3 regions of the Ochrobactrum sp. 19YEA23 genome follow, and region 2 is predicted to be linked to each of the others. Evidence: predicted binding sites of a transcription regulator. Region 2 holds the regulator's gene; each other region holds the start of a gene.
The links. Region 2 encodes PhoB, which activates phosphate uptake and scavenging genes when phosphate is short. Its sites were predicted from a motif close to TGTCATNNANCTGTCAT; they were not measured.
Positions count from the first base shown of each region.

Region 1: the regulator PhoB is predicted to act here: its motif matches at 2,673-2,689, upstream of phnC (phosphonate ABC transporter ATP-binding protein).
Region 3: the regulator PhoB is predicted to act here: its motif matches at 1,356-1,372, upstream of QBD01_RS22275 (YdcH family protein).

Region 1 is NZ_JASAMQ010000007.1:48,742-54,946, reverse strand. Features, by position in the region: gene phnE (phosphonate ABC transporter, permease protein PhnE) at 1-757, opposite strand, end outside; gene phnD (phosphonate ABC transporter substrate-binding protein) at 823-1,749, opposite strand; gene phnC (phosphonate ABC transporter ATP-binding protein) at 1,807-2,634, opposite strand; gene phnN (phosphonate metabolism protein/1,5-bisphosphokinase (PRPP-forming) PhnN) at 2,737-3,315, opposite strand; gene QBD01_RS17580 (alpha-D-ribose 1-methylphosphonate 5-triphosphate diphosphatase) at 3,321-4,460, opposite strand; gene QBD01_RS17575 (DapH/DapD/GlmU-related protein) at 4,450-5,109, opposite strand; gene phnL (phosphonate C-P lyase system protein PhnL) at 5,106-5,840, opposite strand; gene phnK (phosphonate C-P lyase system protein PhnK) at 5,909-6,205, opposite strand, start outside.
Region 2 is NZ_JASAMQ010000001.1:302,488-308,692, reverse strand. Features, by position in the region: gene QBD01_RS01410 (cell wall hydrolase) at 1-574, opposite strand, end outside; gene QBD01_RS01405 (hypothetical protein) at 631-816, shown strand; gene phoB (phosphate regulon transcriptional regulator PhoB) at 1,210-1,896, opposite strand; gene phoU (phosphate signaling complex protein PhoU) at 2,042-2,764, opposite strand; gene pstB (phosphate ABC transporter ATP-binding protein PstB) at 2,859-3,680, opposite strand; gene pstA (phosphate ABC transporter permease PstA) at 3,696-5,015, opposite strand; gene pstC (phosphate ABC transporter permease subunit PstC) at 5,015-6,205, opposite strand, start outside.
Region 3 is NZ_JASAMQ010000011.1:114,682-120,886, reverse strand. Features, by position in the region: gene QBD01_RS22285 (MFS transporter) at 1-607, shown strand, start outside; gene QBD01_RS22280 (YdcH family protein) at 988-1,170, opposite strand; gene QBD01_RS22275 (YdcH family protein) at 1,527-1,730, shown strand; gene purE (5-(carboxyamino)imidazole ribonucleotide mutase) at 1,834-2,328, shown strand; gene QBD01_RS22265 (5-(carboxyamino)imidazole ribonucleotide synthase) at 2,330-3,418, shown strand; gene ykgO (type B 50S ribosomal protein L36) at 3,653-3,778, shown strand; gene QBD01_RS22255 (tetratricopeptide repeat protein) at 3,816-4,538, shown strand; gene pyk (pyruvate kinase) at 4,761-6,197, opposite strand; gene QBD01_RS22245 (DUF1036 domain-containing protein) at 6,194-6,205, opposite strand, start outside.

The DNA.
Region 1 (6,205 bases), on a different contig from region 2:
GGATCGAGGTGAGCAGTTCCTGACCAATGCCGCCTGCCCCGACAAAGCCCATAACGGAAGCGCCGCGCACATTGATTTCAAAGCGCAGCAGCCCGTAGGAAGCAAAATTGGCCGAGACTTGCGGCAGCACGGCAAAACGGATGACCTGAAGGCCGGAACCGCCCGACGCCCGAATACCTTCGACGGGTCGCATATCGATGTTCTCGACCACTTCCGAAAACAGTTTGCCAAGTGCGCCCGTCGTGTGAAGCATGAGCGCCAGCACACCCGCCATCGGTCCAAGACCAAAAGCAATCACGAACAGCAGGGCGAAGACGATTTCAGGAACGGTCCGCAGCAGTTCCAGTCCGCGGCGAACGATGAAGCGCACCGTCGAATTGGGCGCCATATTGGAGGAAGCCGCAAATGAAGCGGCGAATGCAACGACTGCACCGATCAGCGTCGCAAGATAGGCGATCAGCAGCGTCTCGAAGAGCATTTTAAGCCAGCCGCCGATATTCCAGTACCACGCGGCCATATCGCCCCAGAAATTGGCGATGGTCAGGTCCGGCAGAATGCGGCCAAGATAACTTGTAAAACGATAGAGATTTTCAACCAGTGTGCCCAGCCGAACATCGGCAACAACAGAGGCAGCTATGGCGATAACAACCAGAATGAAGAGGAAACCGATACCGTAAAGGCGTCGTTTCCCGACTTCCCTGCGATACTCGGCGAGCAGGTCCTTGGAGCCGCTGCCGTCGAGAGAGGATATCGTCATGCGAGATTCCCTAACAAAAATGCCCGAAGCGTTTGCGGCTTCGGGCATTTCGATTGTTCTACGGATTAGGACTTGCGTGCCTTGTCGTTGAACTTCAGCATCTCGATGATCGGTTCATAATCCTTGGCTCCGGTCGCCACGAATTCCTGGTCCTTGCCGTCGGAAAGGGCGTCAAAGCCGGCCTTGTCCTTCTTCGGCATTTCAAGGAAAGCCTGCTTGATGTCAGCCTTCAGCTGGTCAGGCAGCGTGCTGAGCACGGCAAACGGGCCTTCCGGCAGGAAGTCCGACTTGAAGATGATGCGGAAATCATCCTTGGTCAGTGCCTTGCCGTCTGCATCCTTGAGAACGCCGCGGCTGATCATGCGGGTCAGGTTGGAATCGTCTTCCGAATTCCAGGAATTGGCGGCGGCGTCAGCTGTGCCCTGAGCGAGCGCCAGAACGGCGTTTTCGTGGCTACCGGCAAAGAAGTTCTTACCGAAGAACGTATCGACGCTATAGCCATCGCGGTTCAGGAAGTAGCGCGGTGCATTGTTGCCCGACGTGGAGTTCGGATCAACGAGCGCAATGCTCTTGCCCTTCAGGTCGTCCATTTTCTGGTACGGGCTGTTGGCGCGAACATAAACAACCGAGTAATAGCCGTTGACGCCGGTGTCGTGACGCTGGTTGACGAGCGGCGTGGTTTCAACGCCGGTCATGACAGCGCGTGCAAAAGAAGCCGGGCCGTAGAAAGCGATCTGGATATTGCCAGCGCGCTGGCCTTCGATAACGGCAGCGTAGTCATTTGCAACGCGCAGCGTAACCTTGGTGCCGAGTTCCTTGCCGAGATAAGCGGCGAGCGGTGCATAACGGTCGCTGGTGGTCGAGGCGTTTTCAGCCGGGATAACACCCAGAACGATTTCTGGATAATCCTTGCTCCAGTCAGCAGCCTGGGCATGAAAGGTCATGGTAGCGGTGAGCGCAACAGCCGCCAGAAAAGTTCTACGGTTAAGCATAAGTCTCTCCTGTTAATCCTGAGTTTGGAGCGAGTTTTTTTCCGGAGCGTTAGTTGCTCAGGCGGAAATCTGGCGCAGAGCGGCTTCAGCCGACTGCGGAACCGGTGCAGGCATCGCATCAACCGTGTCGTCACTATCGACAACGTCGGCGGCTTCCATGCCGTAAAGGTCGCGCGATGCCATATCGGTCAGCATCGATGGCGTGCCGCGGAACACAACCTTGCCAGCAGACATGCCAACGAGGCGGTCGCAATAGCTGCGCGCGATGTCGAGTGAATGCAGATTGCAGAGAACCGTAATGCCATATTCGCGGTTGATGCGGCGCAGGGCATCCATGACGCTGCGCGTATTGCGCGGATCAAGCGAGGCAATCGGTTCATCGGCGAGGATAATGCGTGGCTGCTGAACAAGCGCCCGGGCAATTGCAACGCGCTGCTGCTGGCCACCGGAAAGCTCATCGGCGCGGTGAGCGGCCAGATGGGCGATATCGAACTGCTGCAAAGCGGACAGTGCGATCAGGCGTTCTTCATCGCTCCAGATACGCAAGAGCGACTTTGGGGTCGAAACGTAATTGAGACGCCCCATCAGCACATTGGTCAGAACATCGAGACGATCGACCAGATTGAAATGCTGAAAAATCATAGCGCATTGCGCGCGCCAATCGCGAAGTCCAGAGCCTTTCAGCCCGGTGACATCGCGCCCATCCCAATGAATTGTTCCTTCTGACGGCTCGACGAGGCGATTGATCATACGCAGAAGCGTCGATTTACCCGCGCCCGAACGCCCGATAATTCCCACAAACGTGCCGGGTTCGATCTCGAGGTCAACCCCCGAAACCGCCACCTTGTCATTATAGCGGCGCGTTACGTTTTTCAGTTGAAGCATGAATTCATCTCCATTCATGCTCACTCTGAATTGCTTCCATGACACTGCAATGAAAGCATCGTGACGTTTGTGTAAATTTACACGCCACTCGAAGTCCGTTATTTAAACTATTGTTTTCCCTTGAATTTCCATCAGGTGACGAATGAATGCATCAGTGGATTCAACGACATCGCCGGAATTGTCTATTATGACAACATCGCCAGCCCCGTTGTCGAAGCTTACTTCGCGCGAAAGGCGCAAGGCGATCTCTTCTCTGCTCTCTCGTCCGCGCGCTGCCAGCCGCTCAGCCAGAACCTCCGGACGGGCACTGATCACAACCACGGAACGCGAAGGATAGAGCTTGCGCATGTCGTCCAGAACGCGGCGTGAGAGGTTGGCAATCACCACGGTTCCGCCATCAATGAGCGTATCGAGCGACTTTGGCAGACCATAATCGAGGCCATGAGCACGCCAATGCAGCGCAAAGGCACCCTCGCCTGCGGCTTTTGCAAAAGCTGCTTCATCCAGACTGTCGTGATCTTCCGTTCCCGGCATTTGCGGGCGCGTTACGATGCGGCGCACAAAGTGAAATTGCGCATCGCCTGCAAGGGCCATGCGCGCGCCATCCATGATCGTATCCTTGCCGGCCCCGCTGGGGCCGACAACGGCAACGAAACAGCCTTTAGGCTGGATATTCTCCATACGCATCAGAGCACCCGCTCGCCTTCACGCCAGACAGTGCGTACCACCGGAATTGCACTTCTCGTGCGGGCTCGTACCAGATCGGCGCGCTTGCCGACAGCAATTTCGCCACGATCATCCATACGCATTGCATCGGCGGGGTTCTTGCTGACGAGGCGGATGGCTTCGGGAAGCCCAATCGGGCGCTCGCCGGAAGCAAGCCCGAAGACCGACTGGATCAGGCTGAACGGGATGTAATCCGACGACAGAATGTCCAGACTACCGTTATCCACCAGATCACGGGCGGCAATATTGCCGGAATGCGAACCGCCGCGCACGATATTCGGTGCGCCCATCAGGATGGACAGGCCTGCCCCCTTCGAAGCCGAAGCCGCTTCCAGCGTGGTCGGAAACTCGGCAATCCGGACGCCGTGATCGAGCGATTCATCGACATGGGCGCTTGTAGCGTCATCATGGCTTGCCAGCACGATGCCGCGCGCGCCCGCCAGATCGGCAATCGCCCGACGATGCTTGGCAGAATAGGCGTCTGAGTCCGCCATGCGCCTTTCACAATGCAAACGAAACTCTTCGTCGTTGAGTTTCAGCTTGCGCATGTAATAGGTGCGGTAGGTTTCGACCTCCGCAAACTGGCGCTGCCCCGGCGCATGATCCATCAGCGAAGCAAGCTTCACGCGATCATCGTTTTCAAACAGCGCAAAGCCTTCAAGGCAGTCCGCTGCCGAAACTTCGCAACGCAGATGCAGGAAATGGTCGGCGCGCAGACGGTTTTCGCGCACACCGCTTTCAATCGCATCGGCCAGCAGACGCATATCTTTGCCGGCGAAGTCGCGATCATAATCGGCACCGACCCGCATAGCATCGAAGACAGTGGTGATGCCCGATGCGGCAACCTGCGCGTCGTGGGCCTGAACGGCGGCATCCACGTTCCAGCGCACCTTGGGGCGCGGCGCATAATGCGATTCCAGCTGGTCGGTATGGAGTTCGATCAGGCCGGGAATGACATAATCGCCATCCATATCCTCGCCACCATTCACATTGCCCTGATCAATGGCGGCAATCCTGCCGTCGCGGATCAGAATGGAGCCGGAGACGACCTCGTCGGCAAGCACGATGCGCGCATTTTTGAGAACGATTTCATTCGCCATGAGAAAGCTCTTTCATGACCGCCTCGGTATTGGCGGCAGTTTCATATTTCGAGAGAAAAGTTTCGATATCGAGCGCGCGGAAGTCATCGAGCGCGCCGCGCAGGCGTTCATGGCTCCAGTCCCACCAGGCCAGCCGGTCGAGACGATTGCCGGTCGCAGCGTCAAAGCGCTCACGGATAAGACGCGCCGGTACACCGCCGACAATCGTGTAAGGCGCAACATCCTTGCTGACGACAGCGCCAGCGCCGATCACCGCACCATTGCCCACGGTAACGCCCGGGAGAATGGTCGAGCCGTGACCGAGCCAGGTGTCATGGCCGATCTTCACAGCATTGCCGCGACGCCAGTCGAAAAACTCGGTTTCATTCTCAGCATCCGGCCAGTAATCGCCTGCGCGATAGGTGAAGTGATGCAAGGTTGGCCGCCATGTCGGATGATTGGTGGCGTTAATGCGCACATGACTGGCAATGTTGGAAAATTTGCCGATTTCCGCACACCAGATTTCGCAATCGATACCGAGATAGGAATAGTCATCCAGCACGGTTTCGGAAAGTCGGCTGCGTGCGCCGACTTCCGTGTAGCGGCCAAGCCTGCTGCCGCTGACATCTGCCGTTTCATGAACCAGTGGTTCGACCGAGAGTTTGGTCATGCTGCGGCCCTCGGCGAAAAGGCGGTCACGTCGATGATGCGGTCGGCCACTTCCTCACGCACGTCCTCGTCGTGGAAAATGCCGAGCATGGCAACGCCTTCGGCCTCCTTTGTCTTGATCAGATCGACCACAACCGCGCGGTTCTTCGCATCGAGCGAGGCTGTTGGTTCGTCCAGCAGCAACACCGGATGATCGGTGATGAAACCGCGAGCAATGTTGACGCGCTGCTGTTCACCGCCGGAAAAGGTTGCAGGCGGGAGCGCCCAAAGCCGTTCCGGCAGGTTGAGCTTGCCCAGCAGTTCCCGGGCGCGGTCCAGCGCCATGTTGTGGTCGGCACCGCGAGCAATCAAAGGTTCGGCCACGACATCGATAGCCGCCACACGCGGCAGTGTGCGCAGAAACTGGCTGACATAGCCAATCGTGTCACGGCGCACGGCCAGCACTTCGCGGGGATCAGCCTTGGCCAGATCGACGGCGCGATCTGCGTGGCGGATCAGGATGGAACCGCCATTCACCGCATAATTGCCGTAGACCATCTTCAGGATGGAGCTTTTGCCCGCACCAGATGGACCGCCGAGCACGGCGCATTGACCGGCATTGAGTTCAAAATTCACGCCATGCACGACCGGCAATTCAATGCCGCCCTGCAAATGCATGATGAAGGTCTTGGTTACGCCGGATACGACCAGTGGTGGCACGACCTGCGAAGCGGATGTTTGCAACATAGACATTTTTCACCTCACGCACGAAGTTCCGCTATCTTGCGAAAAACATGCGATAAATATCTGTTTTAATTGACCTATACCTGCAAGATCGACGATACGAGTAACTGCGTATAAGGCGCTTGCGGGTCATCCAGCACGCGATCTGTCAGCCCTTGCTCGACAATATGACCGTCTTTCATGACCATGATCCGGTGCGACAGAAGCCGCGCTACGGCCAAATCATGCGTCACGATGATGACTGAAAGCCCCAGATCGTTGACAAGCCCGCGCAACAGGTCGAGCAGGCGCGCCTGCACCGACACGTCGAGACCGCCGGTCGGCTCATCCATGAACACCAGTCGCGGTGCCGTGACGAGATTGCGCGCGATCTG
Region 2 (6,205 bases):
CCAGATTGTATGGCTCCTGCGGCACCGGGTTCTGCAACGAGCCGTCGCGGTTGCGCTTCTCGTAGAATGAATTACCGCCGGCAACCAGCACGTAATGCATGTTGTTATACGGGAATGACAGACCAGCCGTGTGGAAGAACATGGCGTTCTTCAGCTTTGGATGGCGCTGGCCCTTCAGCACGGCGTCAGCAGCTGCCTGAACGTCGGGCAGCTTGCCCGATTCCATCCTGCGGCTGAGAACGCCCGGTGCGAACTGGTTCTTCTGACCGACAACGCCACAAATAGTATCCGGATAACGGCCCGATGCGAGGCGGTTCATGACGACCGTACCGACAGCCATCAGACCATCAGGGCTGGAACGGTTCGATTCGAAGAACATTGCGCGCTCGAGGCACTCCTTGTCCCTCGCCGTGTAGGTATAGGTCTTGACGCCGTTAACCGACTTGACGTGGCTTGCGGCCGCCGTCTTCTCAGTCTTGGCTGTGGTGCCGGTCGTCGTGCAGCCCGTCATTACGAAGGGCGCTACGAGCAGTCCTGCCAATACAGGCAGCTTCCAATTACCAGCGCGCGTCAACGGCTCAGTCTCATATTCAGGACCCTTAACTGAAGCAGTCGATCCGAAGGCCAATAATGACCGGTACGGGTCTAGCTGCGGTGCAAGTCAAAGCAGGCGAAGATCAAAAATCAAACAACCTGCCGTCGCTCGTCTTCTTCAAGGTTTTGGAATTTTTAGGCCAAAAAAAGGCAATGGGTCAAATTCCGAAATTGCTGAAACCATCGAAACGGCCACAAATGAAACCCGAATCACGAGCGTAATTGCCCACACAAACCATTCAAAACTATTAATAATTTCTTAATGAACCTACAGAAAAGAGATAAACCTTTGATTTGATGGAAATCATAGTTCCTCAATACAGGCCACATCGCTGCCTTAATTCGCAACTGCTGTAAAATTTTGATATATCTTGCTTCATCCGGTTGGGAAAATCTGCGGCGTAACTGTTTTAGCAAGTCCTGCGCCGGTTCCTTCAACTTTGATGCAAGCTACGTAACATTCCGTGAGATTGGCCATTTTTGGCCTTTTCAGCACCTCATCTGACCGAATCGGGTGGAGCAGGCAACTGGCAAAATGGGCACGTCTGAAAGTGATCGAGCCCGCCTTTCGGTCACGAAAGACGGGCTCGAAGAGCAGTTTCTATTGAAGTTCGATCAGCCGAAAGAATAACCGGCGCCGCGTACCGTGCGGATCGGATCAAGCGCGCGACCCAAGTTGATAGCCTTGCGCAGGCGTCCGACATGGACGTCGACGGTGCGATCATCGACATAGATGTCCGGTCCCCAGACACCATCGAGAAGCTGGCTGCGTGAGAACACGCGGCCCGGCGACATCATGAAATATTCCAGCAGGCGGAACTCCGTCGGTCCAAGACGAACTTCCTTTTCTTTGCGGTAAACACGATGCTGCTGGCGGTCGAGCACCAGATCGCCCACCTTCAGCACATGCGACAGCAGGCTTGGATTAGCGCGGCGCAGCATGGCCTTGACGCGGGCCAGAAGCTCAGGCGTCGAGAACGGCTTTACGACATAATCGTCGGCGCCGACGCTCAAGCCGCGAACGCGTTCGCTTTCCTCACCGCGGGCGGTCAGCATGATGACCGGCAAACGTTCCGTCTCCGGCCACTGGCGCAGACGGCGGCACAGTTCGATGCCCGATACGCCAGGAAGCATCCAATCGAGGATGAGAAGATCCGGTACGTTCTCGCGCAGCGCGATTTCAGCCTCGTCGCCGCGTAGCATCGTATCCACCTGATAGCCTTCGGCCTCAAGATTGTAGCGCAGCAGAACGCTCAGCGCCTCTTCGTCTTCCACCACAGCGATTTTGGGTACCTGTGACATCCAATATTCCCTATTAAAATCCAGCGAGCGGAAGATACACGTCCCCCTATCGACCGCGTGCCGCCGCGCTATTCACTCATTCTCCACCGCATTTGGAGCTCCTTTCGGCAAAGCCGTCCTGATGTGCTCCAAACGCAGCGCTTACTCAGGGCTTGCGTGCCTCATCCACGACGATGCCGTGGCTCAGGTCTTCTTTCGGTCGTTCGGCAGGCATCTGCAGGCCGGTCACGATGTAATAGACGGTTTCCGCGATGTTGGTCGCATGGTCGCCGATGCGCTCGATATTCTTGGCGCAGAACAGAAGATGCGTGCAGGCGGAAATATTGCGCGGATCTTCCATCATATAGGTGAGCAGCTCGCGGAACAGCGAGGTGTACATGGCGTCGATCTCATCGTCGCGATCACGCACGATATTGATCTGCTGCACCGAGCGCGACGCATAGGCGTCGAGCACGTCCTTGAGCTGGGTCAGCGCCAGTTCGGCCAGCGTTTCAAGACCGCGATAGAGCTTGACCGGCTGGCGGGACTCCGAAACGGCGGCAACGCGCTTGGCAATGTTCTTGCCCAGATCGCCAACGCGCTCCAGATCGGCGGAGATGCGGATCGAACCGATAATCTCGCGCAGATCGACAGCCATCGGCTGACGCTTGGCGATGATCATCACGGCCTTGTCGTCGATTTCGCGTTCGCTGGCGTCCAGGATCAGGTCGTCTGAAATGACGCGCTGGGCAAGGGCGTTGTCTGCATTGACGATAGCGGCGACCGACTGTTCGACCATACGTTCCGCATGTCCGCCCATTTCGGCGATCTTGTGGGTGAGAAACTTCAGTTCCTCATCGTAGGAACGAACGGTATGCTGAGACGGCATGGTAGACCTCGTAATATAAATTGCGGGGAAGCCGCACTTCTGTTTTTGCTAGCGCAGTCCGCGGGCAAGGGAGGCTTGTCCCCCGCCCTCGTTGTTAGCCAAAGCGTCCGGTGATGTAGTCCTGCGTGCGCTTTTCGGTCGGCGCAGTGAACATCGTTTCCGTGTCGCCCACTTCGACCAGATTGCCGAGATGGAACATGGCGGTGCGCTGCGAAACACGGGCCGCCTGCTGCATGGAGTGGGTGACGATGACGATGGTGTAGTTCTGGCGCAGTTCGTCGATCAGCTCTTCCACCTTTGCCGTAGCAATCGGGTCGAGCGCCGAGCAGGGTTCGTCCATCAGAATGACTTCCGGGCTCACCGCAATCGCACGGGCAATGCACAGGCGCTGCTGCTGACCGCCGGAAAGACCCGTGCCCGCATCGTGGAGGCGATCCTTCACTTCCTCGAACAGGCTGGCCTTCTGAAGGCTCGTCACGACGATTTCTTCAAGATCGGTCTTGGAGCGGGCCAGACCGTGAATGCGCGGGCCATAAGCCACGTTCTCGTAGATCGTCTTCGGGAACGGGTTCGGCTTCTGAAACACCATACCCACACGGGCACGCAGTTCCACCACATCGATCTTCGGATCGTAGATATCCTCATTGTCGAGGGTGATCTTGCCACCGATGCGGCAACCTTCAATCGTGTCGTTCATGCGGTTGAGCGAGCGAAGGAATGTCGACTTGCCGCAGCCGGAAGGACCGATCAGCGCCGTCACCATCTTTTCCGGAACATCCAGGTTGACATCGAAAAGGGCCTGCTTCTCACCATAGAATACGCAAACCTTGTCGCCGCGCATCTTTACGGAACTGGTGTTGGCGTTCATCTTTTCTCCTACGGCTTTCTCGAGAGTACGTTCTGTCATCAAGTTCATAGCTTCGACTCCCGTTTACCAGCGGCGCTCGAACCGGCGGCGCAGAATGATTGCTGCAATGTTCATCACGGCCAGGAACAGAAGCAGGACGATGATAGCGCCGGACGTGCGTTCCACAAAGGCGCGTTCTGCTTCATTGGCCCACATATAGATCTGGACAGGCAAGGCGGTCGCCGGTTCCATCGGGGTGGACGGAACATCCGCCACGAAAGCCACCATACCGATCAGCAGAAGCGGAGCGGTTTCACCGAGTGCATGGGCGAGCCCGATGATGGTGCCCGTCAGAATGCCGGGCGCGGCGAGCGGCAGGACGTGATGGAAGACCATCTGCGTCTTGGAAGCGCCGAGGCCGAGCGCAGCGGCGCGGATCGATGGCGGCACCGCGCGCAATGCGGCGCGCGTCGCGATAATGATCGTCGGCAGTGTCATCAGCGTTAGAACCAGACCGCCGACCAGCGAAGCCGATCGTGGCAGGCCGAAGAAGTTGACGAAAACCGCCAGACCCAACAGACCGAACACGATGGACGGTACGGCTGCGAGGTTGTTGATGTTCACCTCGATCATATCGGTCCAGCGGTTCTTCTTGGCGAACTCTTCCAGATAGATCGATGCGGCGACGCCGATAGGCAGAGCCAGACCCAGCACGATCAGCATCATATAAAGAGAACCGACCAGCGCCACACCGAGACCGGATGTTTCCGGGCGGCTCGATGCGCCATAGGTGAAGAGGCCGGTATTGAAGGCTTCCTTCATGACGCCTTCTTCCGAAAGCGTCTTCATCCAGCCGACCTGACGGTCGGAAACCTTGCGGCTCGTTTCAGGCACGGTCAGGTCGATCTGCCCCTTGAAGGCGGAATCGATGTCTGCGCCTGCCAGAACCGGAACGGTCTGCGTCGTGCCGATGAGCGACGGATTGTCCATCACCATCTGGCGAAGCTGAATGCGCACGCCGTCCGAATAGAAGCGACCGAGATCGCGCATGGCCGGACGGTCCGTGGGCGACACGCCAAGCTTTTCAGCCAGAGCATTGCGCACCAGAAGCGGATAGTTCGCCGTGATCAGCACGTTCGGATCAGTCGCGCGCTTGTTGCCCGGATCGATCACCTGCGCCTCAAGCTTGACCGGCAGGTAAAGCGTCGTCTGCCAGAAGGCGGTGTAGCCCTTGGAGAAAACAGAGAACAGCAGCGCACAGAGGAAGAACACGCCAATCGAGATTGCAGCGATGCCATAGAGGCGGAAGCGGCGTTCGGCAGCATAGCGGCGCTTGAGCCCGATATCGCGGCGCACCGGCTTTGCAGAAACCGCGCCGCTTGCGTTGAAGGTCGTATCGGTCATTATTCGTACTGCTCCCGGTACTTGCGCACGATGTGCAGCGCAAAGATGTTCATGATCAGCGTCAGGACGAAAAGCGTGATGCCGAGCGCAAAGGCAACCAGCGTCTGGGGCGAGTTGAACTCAAGATCGCCGGTCAGCTGATTGACGATTTTCACCGTGATGGTGGTCATCGCGTCGAATGGATTGATATTGATACGTGCCGCAACACCTGCCGCCAGAACCACGATCATGGTTTCGCCGATAGCGCGTGAGGCTGTCATCAAAAGTGCGCCGACAATGCCCGGCAGTGCCGCTGGCAGGACAACGCGCTTGACGGTTTCGGAGCGGGTTGCGCCAAGACCGAGCGAGCCGTCGCGCAGCGTGCGCGGAACAGCGGTGATGATGTCGTCGGAGAGCGACGACACGAAAGGAATGAGCATCACGCCCATGACGAGACCGGCTGTCAAAACGCTCTGCGCCATGATGAAGCCCTGTCCGCCCGCAATCGCGGCGGAAAGGTCACGCAGGAACGGGCCGACCGTCACGAGGGCGAAGAAGCCGTAGACGATACTTGGAATACCGGCCAGAAGCTCCAGCACCGGCTTGACCACCGTGCGCACGCGCGGCGAGGCGTATTCGGCCATGTAGATGGCGGCGAACAGGCCGACCGGAACTGCGAACAGCATGGCGACCAGCGCGATATAGAGCGTACCGGCCAGAAGCGGGATCAGGCCGAACTGGCCCGTTTCGCCACCGGAACCGGCAGCGGCAAAACGCGGATCCCAGACCGTACCGAAGAAGAAGTTCCAAGGGGAAACAGCCTGAAAGAAGCTGATCGTCTGGAACAACATCGAGCAAATGATGCCAATGGTCGTCAGAATGGCGATGCCGGACGCGGCGATCAGCCCCCATAGCACGATGCGCTCGACATTGTTGCGGGCGCGCATGCGGCGGTTGATCGTGGAGAGGCCGAAAATCAAACCGGCAACGGCAATGACCAGCGCCACGGCGGCACCGATTGTGTGTGTCAGGTCCGTCGCCTTCTTCAGATAGAGGGCGATGGGCACCATGTAGTCCTGGCCCTCGGTTGCGAGAGCCACGCCCTTGTTGCCGAGAACCGTGCGCGCATCCTGATAAGTGGATGGGAAGCTTTCCAGCTCCGCCGGCGTCAGGCGCTCAAGACCGTTGGCGAGACCGCGCACCATACCGAG
Region 3 (6,205 bases), on a different contig from region 2:
CGCCAATGGCGCATGGGGCACGCTCGGCGCTGTCTTCGGCGCGAAATCCGGCATATCAACGACTGAAATCGCCCTGATGGTCAGCGTGACCATTGCTGCTGGCGCTTTAATGCAGATCCCCATCGGGCGCATTTCCGATCTGGTGGATCGCCGTTTTGTGCTGGCAGGCGTCGCCGCACTAGCCGCCTTTGTCGGCCTGATCGCATTCCTCGTCGGGCCGTCGAGCGGGCCGGTCATCATCGTCATGACCGGCTGTTACGGCGCGCTTGCCTATGCGCTCTATCCGGTCGCAGTCGCGCATGCCAATGACCATGCAACGGCGGAAAGCTTCGTGAAGGTCTCAAGCGGCCTGCTGCTGCTTTATGGCTTCGGCACCATGCTCGGCCCGCTTCTGGCGGCTGCTGCGATGGACATATTCTGGCCGTCAGGACTCTTTGCCATCACCATGCTCGCGCATATTTCGATTACCGGCTACGCGCTGTTCCGCTCGCGCCAGCGTGCCGCTGTGCCGAAAGAAGAAAAGGATCAGTTTAAGAGCATGCCTTCCGAACGCGGCGCAACGCCAGAAGCGATGAACCTCGATCCGAGAGCTGAAGCAGAAAGCTGATGTGACAGGTCAGATCGCCAAAGCATGTCTCCCGAAAGTGGAAACCGGTTTCGGGATAAAGACATGCGGAAAAACAAAAGCTTAAAGCGTGTCGCGTGAATATGATTGAACACGACATACTTTAGAAGCGCGAAAGCGCCAAAAATACGCTGATAAAATATATGAATCAAAATGTTTGGCGGCTGAGGCACAGCCGCCAACTCCAGCCCCAGATACAGCCATCAAAAGCCCAACCGCCATTCGACCGTTCTGGCCGAGATGCTTAACGCGATATCAGGGCAGCAACACCCGGCTTTCGCCGGTCTGTTCCGCGTCTGATATGAAATGGCTTGAAGCGCCTTTGCGGCTTTCCCTATCTGTACGCCTTGTCGGCGCTAGCGTCAGTGACGCGTTACCTGAGATCTAAGCTTCTCAATCTGGTCCTTCAGCATAAGCTTCTTGCGCTTGAGAGACGCGACGTGAAGATCATCCATTGCCGGTGACGCCAAAGCATCGGAAATTTCCTGCTCCAGAGCGCCGTGCTTCTTTTCAAGCGTGGCAAGATGGGACTCGATAGCCATCATCAGTTCTCCTTGGTTGATTTCCACACAATAATGGAACAGCCAGACCAACCTCCATGGCAGGTGCTGTTGCTCCATTTGCTCTACTGCATGAACGCCCGGCACACCTCCTGTTTATCCGGGCCAAACACACAGTCCCGGCTGCCAGGGACGCGGTTTTGATTTGTCGTCTTCGACAGCCGCTATCCATGACAGAACCATGACAGTTTGGCATGAGTTTGGTGCAAAGTCGATTTTGTCGTGGTAGCATTTTCCAATCGTGAAAAATGTGATAAGGGCTTGCCCGAAACGGGCTTGTGACGTGCCTTGACCAAGGTTCGACGCAGCCCGTAAAACTATTCAACAGAATGGGGTTCCGCATGTCCGATCAGGAACAGGCCGAGATCAGGTTGGCCGTCGCACGTCTGAAACAGGAACACGCGGATTTCGATGCAGCCATCAATGCGATGATCGCTGTCGGCTGCGATCAGTTGCGCGTCCAGCGCATGAAGAAGAAAAAACTCGCGATCAAGGACAAGCTTCAGGAAATGGAAGATCAGGTCATTCCTGACATCATCGCCTGATTGCGTCTCATATCGAAAGCAAAGCCGGGGTTCGCCCGGCTTTATCATTTTTATCCATGCAACATCTCATCCGCGAACGCATGAAACAGAGCAGGACAGATCAATGAGCGTTACAGCCGACGTCGCCATTATCATGGGCAGCCAGTCTGATTGGGAAACCATGCGCCATGCCGCAGACACGCTGGAGGCGCTGGGTATCGGCTTTGACGCCCGTATCGTTTCCGCTCACCGCACGCCGGACCGGCTGGTCGCCTTCGCCAAGGGCGCGAAGGCTGAAGGCTTCAAGGTCGTGATCGCCGGTGCAGGCGGTGCGGCGCATCTTCCCGGCATGACCGCCGCCATGACGGCCCTGCCCGTCTTCGGCGTACCCGTCCAGTCGAAGACAATGTCGGGTCAGGATTCGCTCCTTTCCATCGTGCAGATGCCCGCTGGCATCCCCGTCGGCACGCTGGCGATTGGACGCGCCGGCGCCATCAATGCCGCCCTGCTCGCCGCTGCCGTTCTGGCGCTCCACGACGACGCCCTTGCCGCACGCCTCGATGAATGGCGCAGCGCCCAGACCGAGAGCGTGGCTGAACGTCCTACCAATGAGGTCTGATATGGAAAAGTCCGCACTTCAATCCGGAGCAACGATCGGCATCATCGGCGGCGGGCAATTGGGCCGCATGCTCGCCATGGCCGCCGCACGCCTCGGCTTCCAGACAGTCATCCTCGAGCCGCAGGCAGATTGCCCGGCGGCGCAGGTTGCAAACCGCCAGATCGTGGCAGCCTATGACGATCCGAAAGCGCTGGCCGAACTCGCCGCTGCTTCCGACGTCATCACCTATGAATTCGAAAACGTGCCGGTCAGCGCCGCCGACAAGCTCGCCGAAACCGCGATTGTGCTGCCGCCTCCGGCAGCGCTTGAAATTTCGCAGGATCGCTTCAACGAAAAGCAGTTCCTCAACGAAAGCGGCATCGAGACCGCGCCCTGGCGTCTGGTCGATGACGAGGAAACGCTGATTGCAGCGCTTGGAGCGCTTGGCGAACGCGGCATCCTCAAGACACGCCGCCTCGGCTATGACGGCAAGGGACAGGTACGCCTGACGTCGCTGGACGAAACTGCGGCCCATGTCGCGCTGGTCGCCATCAACAAGGCCCCGGCCATCCTCGAAGGTTTTGTCGATTTCGAACGTGAAGTCTCGGTCATCGCCGCACGCGACCGCAGCGGCAATGTCGCCATCTACGACATTGCCGAAAACGTGCACAATGACGGCATACTCGCGACGTCGACTGTTCCTGCCCAGATCACCGCACAGACGGCTGATGCTGCGCGACAGGCCGCAGAGAAGCTTTTGCATGCGCTGGATTATGTCGGCGTCCTGGGGCTTGAATTCTTCGTCTTGAAGGATGGCTCGCTGCTGGCCAATGAATTTGCGCCGCGCGTGCACAATTCCGGCCACTGGACGGAAGCCGCCTGCGCGATCTCGCAGTTCGAACAGCATATCCGCGCCGTTGCCGGACTGCCGCTTGGCAATACGGACCGGCATTCCGATTGCGTGATGGAAAACCTGATCGGCAACGATGTCGACAAGGTACCAGCGATTCTCTCAGAACCCAACGCCGTGCTGCATCTCTACGGCAAAAAGGAAGCCCGTGAAGGCCGGAAAATGGGGCATGTGACTCATATCAAGCCCCGCGCCAGCTAAGCTTTGTCGGGAATCTTGACGATTCCCGATGACTCCGCTGTCTGCGACAAGATTTTCGGCCCCTCACCCGTGAATCTGCCGCGCAGGAGTTGACATTTACCCGAAACCTTGTGTATTTCGGCCAACCCTTCAGGCACATATACCGTGTCTGTAATCAATTGGCGCCTTGGGCGCTGTTTTTATGAAGCCCGGCGGCGTGTTCATGTCGATGGGCCAACCAGACCGGTGATTGACATGAAGATCAAGAACTCGCTTAAAGCGCTTAAGGGCCGTCATCGCGACTGCCAGCTGGTCCGCCGCAAGGGCCGCGTTTACATCATCAATAAGACTGCTCCGCGCTACAAGGCTCGTCAGGGCTAATCTTATTTTTGATTTTGCATTTGACGTTCCGCCGTGCATAGGGAAATCTATGCATATGCGGAACGTTTTTGCATGTCTGAAGATCTTTGCGACAGTTGCCGCATTCAGTGCGGTGACATTGGCCGTCGACGGCGCACGCGCCGAGATGACGCCCGATAAGACGCCGCTGAATTCTCCGTTGATCGCTCCGCTCACGCCCGTGCAAATTGGCGCAGACAGCGAGCAGAAGCCAGATTCAGCGCAACCTGCCCCAGCCAAAGCCTCTGAACCCCAGACGCCGGAAGAGCGCCTCGACAAGCTGTTTGCGGAATTGCGCAGAACAACGGACGAGGCCAAGGCACGGCGCATCGCCTCGCAGATCAATACGCTCTGGTCGCAATCCGGCAGCGCCACGATTGACCTTCTGGTGCAATGGGCCAATGCGGCCCTGCTCGAACGTCGCTATGCGTCGGCGCTTGATTTCCTGAATGAAGCCATCGCTCTCAATCCGGATTATGCTGAAGCATGGAATCGCCGTGCGACCGTCTATTTCCTGCAAAAAGACTATGCCCACGCCATGTACGACATCAATCGTACGCTTGAGCTGGAGCCACGCCATTACGGCGCCTTGACGGGCATGGCGGCGATTCTACGCGTCCGTGGCCTCAAGGAGCAGGCCATGAAGGCATATGAGCAGGCGCTGATCGTTTATCCGATGATGCGCGACGCCCAGAAGAGTTTCAACGATCTCGCCGACGAGCTGGCCGACACGCGAACTTAATCTCCAAACAAACCAATCCCACAAAGCAAAACGCGCCCCGAAAGGAGCGCGTTTTTCAAACTTATGCGGATGAGCACCCGAAACTGGATGAGATTCGGGATGATGGTGTGCCGAAAATGGTAGGGCTTTGAGACCCGGAGCGGAATGTACTTAAAGGTACATGAGCACCGGAAGCTCAAAGACGTGCCATTTGCAGGCCACCAGAGCCCGAATATCGCCAGTTTAGACGCCGGACTTGCCGTCGGCACCTATATAGGCGATGCGCAGCATGTTGGTCGCACCTGGCGTACCGAAAGGCACACCGGCGGTGATGATGATGCGCGAACCGGCTTTACCGAATTCTTCTTCGAAGACGATCTGGCAGGCGTGATCAACCATATCTTCCAGATCATGGGCATCGGCGGTCACGACGCAATGCAGGCCCCAGACGAGTGACAGCTTGCGGGCGGTATCGACGACGGGCGACAGCGCGATGATTGGCGTACGCGGACGCTCGCGAGCGGCACGCAGACCGGTTGTGCCGGAAGCCGTGTAAGTCACGATGGCCGACAGCTTCAGCGTTTCGGCGATCTGGCGGGCTGCGAGCGAAATCGCATCGGCGCCGGTCGGCTCAGGTGCTGCACGCTGCGCATCGATGATGGTCGAATAGGTCTGTTCCTGCTCAACCTGCTCGGCAATGCGGTTCATGGTGGCGACTGCTTCGACCGGATACTGGCCCGATGCCGATTCAGCCGAAAGCATGATGGCATCCGCGCCTTCGAACACGGCCGTTGCAACATCCGATACTTCGGCGCGGGTTGGCACCGGCGCAGTGATCATGGATTCGAGCATCTGCGTCGCGACAACGACCGGCTTGCCAGCGCGGCGCGCGCGGCGGGTGATCTGCTTTTGAATGCCGGGAACGCTTTCGAGCGGCATTTCAACACCGAGATCGCCACGGGCAACCATCAGCGCGTCGGAAAGCTCGATGATCTCATCAAGACGCGTGACAGCCTGCGGCTTTTCGATCTTCGACATGATACCGACCTTGCCGCGCGAAACCTTGCGCACTTCGGCCAGATCTTCCGGGCGTTGGATGAAGGACAACGCAACCCAGTCGATTTCTTCCTTCAGAACAGCATCAAGGTCCTTGCGGTCCTTCTCGGTCAGCGCGCCGACACCGAGCGTCGTGTCCGGCAGGCTGACGCCCTTGCGGTCGGAAATGCGGGTGCCGGAAATGACCTTGCAGCGGATGTACTTGCCGTCGGTTGCTTCCGCGACCAGATGCAGCTTGCCGTCATCGATGAGAAGGCGGTGACCCGGCTCGACCGCTTCCAGAATTTCCGGATGCGGGAGGAAAACGCGGGTTTCGTCGCCGGGCGCTTCGTTATTGTCGAGCGTGAAGGTCTGGCCGGGAACGAGATCGACCTTTCCGTCCTTGAACTTGCCGACGCGCAGCTTCGGGCCCTGAAGGTCGGCGAGAATGCCGATCGGGCGGCCAACAGCCTTTTCCACATTGCGGATGCGCTTCACGAGGGTGCGCATCAGGTCATGGTCGGCATGGCTCATATTGATGCGGAAAACATCGGCACCGGCTTCAAAGAGCTTGCGGATGACGGCTTCCTCGCCAGACGCCGGACCCAGCGTTGCGAGAATCTTGACCTTGCGGTTGCGCTTCATTGACTATT